Regions from separate parts of the Congregibacter litoralis KT71 genome, predicted to be linked through region 1. Evidence: predicted binding sites of a transcription regulator. Region 1 holds the regulator's gene; the other holds the start of a gene.
What was found. The regulator PhoB, encoded in region 1, activates phosphate uptake and scavenging genes when phosphate is short. The targets are predictions, from matches to a motif close to TGTCATAAANNTGTAACA.

Region 2: the regulator PhoB is predicted to act here: its motif matches at 3,090-3,107, upstream of gspC (type II secretion system protein GspC).

Annotation. Positions count from the first base shown of each region.
Region 1 covers NZ_CM002299.1:1,944,501-1,950,051, reverse strand. Annotated here, with positions in the region: gene KT71_RS08970 (ABC transporter permease subunit) at 1-488, opposite strand, end outside; gene KT71_RS08965 (PstS family phosphate ABC transporter substrate-binding protein) at 481-1,389, opposite strand; gene phoR (phosphate regulon sensor histidine kinase PhoR) at 1,386-2,660, opposite strand; gene phoB (phosphate regulon transcriptional regulator PhoB) at 2,657-3,367, opposite strand; gene KT71_RS08950 (transglycosylase SLT domain-containing protein) at 3,467-4,096, opposite strand; gene ligA (NAD-dependent DNA ligase LigA) at 4,093-5,551, opposite strand, start outside.
Region 2 covers NZ_CM002299.1:3,251,921-3,257,471, forward strand. Annotated here, with positions in the region: gene gspD (type II secretion system secretin GspD) at 1-1,967, opposite strand, end outside; gene gspC (type II secretion system protein GspC) at 1,964-3,016, opposite strand; gene sat (sulfate adenylyltransferase) at 3,134-4,318, opposite strand; gene cysC (adenylyl-sulfate kinase) at 4,409-5,026, opposite strand; gene can (carbonate dehydratase) at 5,104-5,551, opposite strand, start outside.

The DNA of each region.
Region 1 (5,551 bases):
GCGTGGAGCACTCCCTGTTGGTCAAAAAATGCGTAGAGCAGACGCTCGCCCCTGGCGTCAACTGCCAGACTGGCAGGCAGCGCGCCGCTAACACCTATCGTTGCCTGCACCTCAAGAGTCTCGGGCCGATTATTATCGCCACCCAGACCCGCCGGTGGAATCGCAAAAACTTCCAGGGTGTCGGCCCGTAAACGAACCGCGTGTTGCCCGGCGCGGCGCACCTCGCCAGAGGCGCCCCTTGCACCTTCTGGCAAAAGAAAGCGCCGTTCGCCGGCAAAAACCAAGGATGAGCGCTTGGCAGGCAGCGTTTCCGTGGACACAGCCTCGATCCTGGTGACACTCGCAAGGGGCATGGCCACGTACAAGAGATAAGCCAGAATCAGGAGAATCATGATGATCACAGCGCCACCGGCGGCAGCGATAGCCACCGTGGCCATACGATCCCGGGCGCGCCGCCGAGCGGCAATTCTGAATGGGGTCTCAGTCACGGGACAAACCCAGGCGGACACGCAGCTCCCCGCGCTCCGCAAGGGGCAGCGCCCCATAGCCCAGGCGGGCCACTTCACGCTGTCCTTCGGTGCTGAAAACAATTTCCAGAAAAGCCGCGGTCAGCGCGTCCACGGGCGCGTCCGGTGGGCGATTGATGTAAACAAACAGACGTCGGGCGAGCACCGCCTCATCCACCCCGCCGCTGTCGAGAACGCGCAGTCGTTTAACACTCGCATTGAGAAAGCCCGCACTCGCGTAGCCGATGCCATAGGCATCCGTGGCTACGGCACGTACGACGGCTGAAGAACCCACCAGGCGATTCAGCTGCGTCGCAAAATCTCCGGTACACAGCACCTGGCGACGAAAAACACTGTAGGTACCCGATGCGGCGCTTCTACCATAGGCACTGATCACGCGCTGATTCCATGGCGCTCCCAGGCCCAATTCACCCCAGGAGCGAATGGCCTGAGGATATCCGCAGCGCCGCGTCGCGGAAAACACCGCATCCAGTTGCGCTGTGGTGATGCTATCCAGGGGGTTGTCTCTATGCACGAAAACCGCCAAGGCGTCCTGGGCGACAGGCACCGCCGTGGGTGGATATCCATATTTTCGCGTAAATGCGCTGAGCTCCTCGGGAGACATGGGCCGGCTCATGGGACCGATATTCGCCGTGCCCTGAACCAGCGCCGTGGGCGCTGCCCCGGACCCAATGGCACGGACCTGCGCCGACACACCGGAGTGCCGCGCCGTCAACATCTCTGCCCAAATAGAAGTAAGAGACCCCATGGTGTCGGAACCCGTACTGACCACCTTGCCGGAGAGGGGCTCAGCAGCTTGTAGTGGGGCCCCAAAACAGGCGTACAGCGCCAGGGCAAAGGAGAGACGAAAGCGGTATTTCACAACGGAAAGTGTAACGCGAAGCGGCTCCCACGTCCGGGTTCACTCTCAATGATCAGCTCCGCTCGATGGCTTGCCGCAACGTGCTTTACAATGGCCAGACCCAGCCCCGTACCACCGGTGCGCGCATTGCGACTTTCGTCGACGCGGTAAAAACGCTCGGTGATTCTCGCGATGTGCTCCTCCTCGATACCAACGCCGGCATCCACAACATTCAACACCAGCGCGCCATTGCCGTGAACCCAGCTGACACGCACAGGCTTGTCATCTTCGCTGTACTTGAGTGCATTGATGACCAGGTTGGACACAGCACTGCGGAGCTCGCGATAGTTGCCCTTCACCGTGTCCTGGGTCTCCACTTCCAAAACTACGAGACGATCGGGGTGGCTGGAGCGTAGCTCCTCGCGAAGCTCTTCAAGCATGGCAACCATGTTGACGTCTTCCGTCTCACGATCCTCGCTCACGGTTTCGATGCGACTGAGCCACAGCAGGTCCGTCAGGAGGTTCTCCATTCGCTGAACCTGCATATCCATTTGCGCTGCAGCTTTCTGAAAGCGCGGATCCTCGAACAACTCGCTGGAGACCAAGGTGTCCAGATATCCCTTGAACACCGTCAGGGGCGTTCTCAGCTCATGGGACACATTGCCTACGAAGTCCCGACGCATCTGCTCCATCTGCACGACCCGGGTCACGTCGCGGAAAAACAGCAGAAAGTCTCCGCCGGCAAAGGTCGTGATCTCAACCTGCAATATCTGCCGACTATTGCGGTCGTTAGGGATTTGCAGGGGCTGCTGGAAATCGCCATTTAAAAAGTAATCGTGAAACGCCGGCCAGCGGAGGAGGTTCAAGACCGGCTGGCCGCGATCCCGGGGGTACTGAAGCCCCAGAAGACCTTCCGCGGCGTCGTTAGACCACTCGATGGCGCCACTCTGAGTGAGGATCAGCACGCCATCGCGCATGGACGCGAAGGAACTTCTCAGGTAGTCAACGGTGGACTGGAGGCGACCACGGGCCTCACGGTTTTCCCGTTGCAGACCGTAGATGGTGTCATAGACGAGACCCCAGATGCCTCCACTCTCCGGTGGCGGCTGATCAGGGTCCTGAAGCCACCGACGCATGAGCCAGAGTTGCCAGAGCCAGATACCGGAGAGCACGCTGAGCCCGATGCACAGCATCTCGAGGGTGTAGCCCGTAACCCAGCCAAGGACGCCCGAGGCGGCCAGAACCAGCAGCAGCTTCCGTAATTCAGCACGCCAGCTGCCCGCGAGACTCAACCGGCGGGTACTCCCCGGGAAGAGAAGCGATAGCCCGTGCCCCGCACGGTCTGAATCAGACCGCTATAGTCCTTGCCCTCTACCTGCAGGGCCTTGCGCAAGCGGCGGATATGCACGTCCACGGTGCGCTCCTCGACATAAACGTTTGCACCCCACACCTGATCGAGCATCTGATTGCGACTGTAGGCGCGCTCGGGGTGGGACATAAAAAACTGCAGTAGATTGAATTCCGTGGGCCCCATATCCAGGGGTTCATCAGCGAGGTACACCCGCCGGCTTTTGCCATCGAGTACCAGTTCGGAGACCTGCATACGATCAGCGCTCTCACCCACCCCGGAGCGTCGCAGGAGCGCCTTGATGCGGGCGATGAGTTCCCGGGGCGCGAAGGGCTTGGTGATGTAGTCATCCGCGCCGACTTCAAGGCCCTGAATCACATTGTCCTCGGCGGTTTTTGCCGTCAGCATGATCACGGGTATCTCCTGCGTCGTATCGTCGCGCTTGAGCCGCCGCAGCAGTTCAATACCGCTGCCTCCCGGCAGCATCCAGTCCAGGAGCACAATATCCGGCCGTTGATCGACAACAATGGCGTGAGCATCCTGAATGTTATCCGCCTCAAGGCAGCGGTAATCGACGATTTCCAGCGCCATGCGCAACATGTCGCGAATCGCAAACTCATCATCCACCACCAGTACCGTTCGCTCACTCATCCCTGTTCTCCCGCAGGCCTGCTGAAGCGGTGAATCTTGCAACCCGCAGATGACACAAAGATGACAGACACGGTCTTTTTGGACACAAAAACGTCACAATCAAAACCAGGGAAACCACCCTCTATCCTCCTCCAGACGCTCCCGACAAGCCCCGAGCTGCCGCTCGTAGCGTATAGATCGGTCTGACACTTTGCGGGCGACACCAAGGAGCCAGTCCTTGGAGCGATAGGTGCCGCGCTCATAACCCCCGTGACCCTCGTGGTAAGCAAGGTACAGCCGGTAAGCGTCGTTTTTCTGGATGCCGTTTCGGCGAAACGACTGATTGTTGTACCAGCCGACAAAATCAATGGCATCGCCAAAATCATCTCGGTCTGCACCGTAACGACCGGCGGAGCGCTTATAGCCCTCCCAGGTAGACGCCAGGGCCTGACTGTAGCCGTAAGAGTCCGAGGGACGGGGGCCGGGTATAAAGCCGAGGATCTTCTTCCGAGGCGGCTTGGCGTTGGCAACAAACCGCGACTCCTGATGGATGATGGCCATCATCACGGCGATGGTACTACCCCAGGCCTTTTCTGCGTCCCGCGCATCATCGTACCAGCCCCGCTTGTCATCAAAAATGTTGCAGATATTGTCAACATCCGCCGGTGGAGAGGTCGCGCAGGCACTGACGAGGAAAAGCAGCACCAGGGTCATGATGAGATACGACGATGCCCCGGCGGACGCTGTCATGGAGCCGCCGCCTCCAGGCGGGTCAGAAACTCCGCTTCGCTGATCACCTCAACCCCGAGGGATTCTGCTTTGCTCAGCTTGCTACCGGCTCCCGGTCCGGCGAGAAGCACCGTCGTCTTCCCCGACACGGATTTGGCAGTGCGAGCACCCAGAGCCCGCAACGCTGCCTCGGCCTCATCACGGGACTGGCTCTCAAGCTTGCCACTGACCACCCACACCTGGCCGTCGAGAGCGCCGCCGACCTCCGGGGCCACGGCAACGGCAGGCCAGGCAATCCCCGCCTCGAGGAGTCGCCGCAACACGCCCAGATTGGCATCCGCGCGAAAAAACCCGTGCACATGCTCGGCGACCACAGGACCGACGTCGGGCACCTCCAGCAAATCGTCGAGATCCGCGCCGCTGAGGGCTTCGAGCGTGCCAAAGTGATTGGCCAGGGCAAGGGCCGTGGCTTCTCCCACCTCGCGGACACCCAGAGCAAAAATGAAACGCGGGAGCGTGGTCTGTCGACTGGCATCAATCGCCGCTAACAGTTTGGCCGCGGACTTCTCACCCATGCGCTCCAGGGACAATAAAGCTCCCTGCTCAAGTTTGAAGAGGTCCGCTACATCCCGCACCAATCCCCGGTCCACGAGTTGCTCAACGATCTTTTCACCCAGGCCGTCGATATCCATAGCCCGTCGACTGGCGAAATGACGCACGGCCGCCTTCAACTGCGCCGCGCAAACCAGTCCACCGGTACAGCGCAGGGTAGCTTCGCCTGCCACGCGTTCCACAGGCGACTGGCATACGGGACAGCTGGGAGGTGCATCAATGGGCGCAGAAGACTCCTCTCGCCGCTCCGCGATCACCGACACCACCTGGGGAATCACGTCACCGGCACGCCGCACAACCACGCTGTCACCGTGGTGAAGGTTCAGGCGCGCAATTTCATCCATGTTATGCAGCGTGGCGTTGCTGACGGTAACGCCCCCGACAAATACCGGCTCCAGTCTTGCTACCGGTGTGATCGCGCCGGTCCGGCCCACCTGAAACTCAACACCGGTCACTTTCGTCACCGCCTCCTGAGCGGGAAATTTTCGCGCAATGGACCAACGGGGAGCCCGGGCGACAAAGCCCAGCTCACGCTGCGCCGCAAAGTCATTCACCTTGTACACGATGCCATCAATGTCAAAGCTCAGGGCATCCCGCTCGTCCCCCAGGCGATGGAAATAGTCGATACAGTCATCCAGACCCGACAGACGTTCGGCATAGCGACTGATGGGAACCCCCCAGCTCGCAAACAGCTGCAATACATCCCAGTGCGATCCCGGCCAGCCCTCTTCGGGATGCTGGCCCGATGCATAGGCGCAAAACTCCAGGGGCCGCCTCGCGGTGATTTTTGAATCCAGCTGGCGCAGGGACCCCGCCGCCGCGTTCCGCGGATTCACAAAGGGTTTTTCGCCATGGCGCCGGGCA
Region 2 (5,551 bases), 1.3 Mb from region 1:
CGCTGCGCACGCTGCTGATCCCGTATGTGGCGATACTTTAGGGCTGTCGCTCCCGCAATATCCTTGTCATCCCGAATGATGGTGGGACGGATAAAGATCATCAAATTCGTCTTGCTGACGGAGACCGCGTCGTTGCGGAACAGGCGGCCCAGGTAGGGAATATCGCCCAGAATGGGGACCCGCTGCTCGGTGCTTTGCACGTCATCCTTGATGAGGCCCCCGAGCACCACGACCCGGCCGTCCTCCGCCAGCACCTTGGTGCGAATCTTGCGCTCATTGGTAATGAGGTCTGCCGCGGCGGCCGACGCGACCAGGGTCGCGCCCGTAAGCGAATTCACCTCCTGCTCGATTTCGAGAACCACCGAATCACCTTCGTTGACCTGAGGCGTAACCGTGAGGGTAATACCCACGTTTTCCCGCTCAATGGTCTGGAAAGGATTCTGGGCCCCGTTATTGCCGCCGGTATTGGTGAAGGACCCGGTGATAAAGGGTACCTGTTGTCCCACGGTGATAAAGGCCTCCTGGTTATCCAGGGTCAAAAGGCTCGGCGTGGACAAGATATTCGCATTACTCTGCTCTTCGAGAGCGTTGAGGATTACGGTCATGCTGAGGTCTTCACCGACCACCCCCCAACCGAGGGACAGTCCCGCGGAACCGGCAAGGGCCGCCGCCAGATTCCCGACATCAAAATCCCCCGTGGTAGATCCCGTGCCGCCATCGCTATCCGGCGGCAGAATCGCACCCGCAATGTTTCGCGCCCGACTGTCCGAGGCATTAATGCTACTGCCGTAAAAGCCACTGTCATTGGCGAAGAGCCACTGGAGACCCAGATCCTGACCGTCGGTGACCTCAAGCTCCACGATAATCGCTTCCACGAGAACCTGAGCCCGGCGAATATCCAGACGCGTAATCACCGATTCAAGGGCCGCCATTTCGTCGGCATCGGCGGTGATGATCAGTGAGTTAGTACCTTCATCGGCCTCGATGGTCGCGGTGTTGCTCGACGCGCGGGCCGCTTTGGCATCCCCGGTATCGAGCTTGTTGATATTCTGCATGACCCGGGTGAGGACTTCAGCGATAGCGGTTGCCTGAGCGTACTCAAGATAAATGACCTTCACGTTGCCCGTCTGCTCCAGGGGCGTGTCGACATAGGCCACCAGGCTGCGAATCCGCGCCCGTTGCAGCTCGTCACCGGTCACCAGCACGCTGTTGGTACGCTTATCCGGGACCAACAACACGTCGACCTCACCACCGTTATTCTTGGCTTCCGAGGCGTTGAGCTTTTCGAGCATTCTCACCACGTCTTCCGCTACCGCGTAGCGCAGGGCAATAACGTCGGTCTCCTGTACCGCCGACTGATCCATGCGCTCGATGATGTCCTGGATACGGCTGATGTTGGACGCGGAATCAGAAATGATAATCGCGTTGCTCGGTGCGTAGGCCGCCATGTGTGCCTGCTGAGGCACCAGGGGCCGGAGGACCGGTATCAGTTTCGCAGCAGAAATATTTTCCAGACGTAACACCTGGGTGACGTACTCATCGTTAACGGTACCCACTACCCCGGCGGCATCAGCTACGGGAACCGATGCCGAGCGGGCATCCTTGTTCTGAATAACCCGCACCACGCCCCCGGAGCGCACGGCGGTATACCCGTGGACATCGAGTATCGCCAGAAAGAGATCGTACAGTTCGCTGGCATTGACGGGCCGCGAGGAGACCACTTTGACCTTTCCCTTGACCGATGGGTCTACAACGATGGTCGTGTCGGTGGCCTCGGAAACAAACTTGATGAGCTCCTGAATATCTGTCTCTTTCAGATTGACGGTGAAATCCTGGGCCTCCACGACTTGCACCGGGAGCGATAACAGGGACAGAGACAGGAGCACAGCGATGGCTGAAGAGCGACGTGCAGCGACGACCCACTTCCGGCGCCAGAGGAGGAGACACTGAGATAAAAAAGCAGTCACGAACCATTCCCTACGGTGGATGCACCAAGATCAACGTTAAGCGTCACGGACTCTCCCTTGCGCTGTAATTCGAAAACTGCCTCCTTGGCGGAGCGCATTGCCTGGTAAAGCCTCACGGTATTTGCCGGATCCGTGAGGGACATGCCATTGATAGCGGTCACCAGATCACCCGACTGAAAACCCAGAGCTGAAAACTCATCTGCCGCGTTCCCCGGACTCACACGATAACCCCGAAGCTGGTCACCCTCCCGCACGGCGGCTACGCGGACGACCTCCACCAGCGACTGGGGATCGCGATAAAGACGCTCGCGATAGGCGGATGCAATCTCCGCTGCCTCGGCATCTACTGTTACGTCCATCGCTCCGGCATCTGTCGACGCAGGCTGAGTCCGCGAGGCAGTGGCTACAGACGCCGAAAGCTCACTGTCCTCAAAGAGGCGCAGAACCTCGTAGCGACCACCGTTATCCAACACCACGAGCGCCGGGAGCACCTTCGCCAGTACGACCTCACCACTGACCGGCAACTCATCACCGACCTGATAAAGGTCCTGGGCATTGCGATGCTCAATAACTGCCTGCCCCAGACCTGCCTCGGACGCCGCCAAAACTCCTTTCAACAGGAGGGGAAGTCGGGTGTCCGGGGCACCGTCCTCAATGCCCGCCAGGGCCACACTTGCCTCGGACTCACTCATGGCAGGAGCCCGACCGGTCGCCGCTGCCAGCGCTTCGGGACTGACGACGGTCCCGGGCTCTCCGAAGAGGTGCGCAGCTGCGAGGGCCTCAATGTCTACCGATGTCCTCGTCCCCCCCGACGATCCACTCGTTACCGGGTTAATGACCTCTGTCTGAGGCAGAGGTTTCGCCTCGGGAAAAAAGCTCCAGAGTCCGGTCCACAGGGATAGGGCAATCCACAGGCAGAGCAGCACAACCGCGCCTTTTTTGAGGCGGGAAAATATGGTCGGCCGGGAAAAATAGCGGAACGCCGTCACAGCCCCGTTGTTCATCTGGGATGTGAAGCTTGCCAACCGTGTCTGCCAAAGCGCCGTCACCGCTGCTCCCAGCTTTACCAGTTGTGTGACTTCAATGACCCTCTCTCAGGGAGCCGCCATTGAAGGTGAAAATTGTGACACTAATATGACAGGCTCGCCACAAAAACGGCGGCGGCGTTAATCCTGGCTGTGGTAATAATCCATAAGTATTTTTGCCACCTCGGGCCGCGAGAATTCCGGTGGCGGAGCGATCCCCTGTCCCAGCATTTCCCTGACAGCGGTACCCGACAGCAGGACAAAATCCTCTTTTTCGTGATCCGGCGCGTCGCGCATCATCACAACCTTATCCAGCTTGCGACTATAGGCCGTGTGGTCTGCGCGGTAGATATCAATCTCCAGCGCGCCCTCGGGAACCTCCTCGTCGAAGACCGTCTGCGCGTCGAAGCCTCCGTAGTAGTCACCCACGCCGGCATGATCCCGCCCGACAATCAAATGGCTGCAGCCACAGTTTTGGCGAAACACTGCATGGAGCACGGCTTCCCGGGGCCCCGCATACAGCATATCGAAACCATAGCCCGTGACCATTACCGTGTTCGGGGGGAAGTACACCTCGACCATCTTGCGTATGGAGGCGTCCCGGACATCGGCGGGAATATCACCGGGCTTGAGCTTACCCAGGAGCATATGGATCAAAATACCGTCGGCACCCAGATCGTTCATCGCCATACGACAGAGCTCTTCGTGGGCCCGGTGCATGGGATTTCGTGTCTGGAAGGCGACGACTTTTTCCCAGCCCCGCTCGGCAATTTCGGCGCGAATATCAACGGCGGTACGAAAGGTATCGGGAAAGTCCGTGGCGAAGTAGGAGAAATTCAGCACTTGAATGGGACCGGATACCACGCGATTACCCAGGCTCATAAACGTGGCGACGCCGGGGTGCTCGGGATCAAGGGTTCGGAACACATTGCTCGCAATGTGCTTTAACTGTTCCTCGCTTGCCTCCTCCACAGCGGTGACGTCCATCACCGCGAGTACCGGATTCCCTTCGACATTGGGGTCTCTCAGGGCAATGCGGGTACCCGCCTCGATATCCTGATCATGGGTCACATTGAGGATGGGCACGGGCCAGAAGATGCCGGACTCCGTCCGGAGGCGCTCCGCCACGGATAGCGCATCCCCAAGGGTCATATAGCCCGGCAGCGGATTGAAATATCCGGCGCCCAGCATGACGGCATTGGCTGCGGCGGCCGAGTTCAGCAGCATAGATGGCAGGGATTCCGCTTCTGTCAGAAGGGCGCTACGCGCCTTGTCGTCGTATACGTAGAGCGGATGCAGTTCCCGGGAACCGTGGGGCTTAATCATTTAACTATCCTTTTTTAGCAGCACAATGGCGGAGGGCGGTTGTCTGAGGACCAGTGCCCGGGCGTTGTGGGCACTGGCCACCCCGGTAATTCAGTCAGGGATAATGCCGCGTCCGCGGAGTTCCTGCAGAATCCGGGCGACTTCCTCGTCCAGACTCTGCTCGTCGGAGTGCAGGTGAATCTCCGCGGCGGGCGGCGCTTCATAGGGATCATCAATGCCCGTGAAGTTCTTGATCTCCCCCGCGCGAGCTTTTTTGTAAAGGCCCTTGGGATCACGGCTTTCGGCCGCTTCCAGAGAGCAATCGACGAATACCTCAATAAAATCGATGCCTGCCGCCGCGTGGAGCTCTCGCACGGCATCGCGGTCCGCAACATAGGGACTGATGAAGCTGGACAGGGCTATAACGCCACTATCGGCAAACAGCTTGGCGACTTCGCCGATGCGGCGAATGTTTTCTGTACGGTCTTCGGCGGAAAAGCCGAGATTCTTGTTGATACCCATGCGAACGTTATCGCCGTCCAGACGGTAGGCCAGAACACCATGCTCATGGAGCACGCCTTCGAGTTCCACCGCCACGGTGCTCTTGCCACTGCCCGAGAGGCCCGTAAACCAGATGGTGGCGCCGCGATGGCCCAGAATCTTGGCGCGATGATCCCGGGTGATGTCCCCTTCGTGCCAATGGACGTTGGTGGCTTTTTGCTCAGCCATGTTTGTTCCTCGGTAGTCGTTGTTTTCTGGCGCGTCAGTTTATCACGGAGCGCCCATCCGAGCAGAGGTGGCTGTTGCTAAAGCTCCCTGTCTGCGGAATACCCAGGCTCAAAGCGACTGCACTTGAGGTCATTGAGCAAGCCGTCACGCAGGCTGTAAATCCAGCCGTGGATACCCAGAGCCTGACCACGACTCCAGGCAGCTTGAACGACAGACGTTCGCACTACGTTCTCCACCTGGCGCCGGACATTCATTTCGCAGAGCATATTGACTCGCGTGGCTTCGTCAGGCTCCGCCTCAAGAGCACTTCGCTGCTCAATGGCAACGTCCTCAATATGCTTGAGCCAGTTATCGATAAGACCCCGGGGTTTGGGATCCAGTACCGCAGCAACTCCCCCACAGCCGTAATGGCCCACGACGACTACATGGGAAACCTGAAGAATATCCACGGCGTATTGCAGCACGGACAGGCAGTTTAAGTCACCATGGGCAACCACATTACCGACGTTTCTATGGACAAAAACC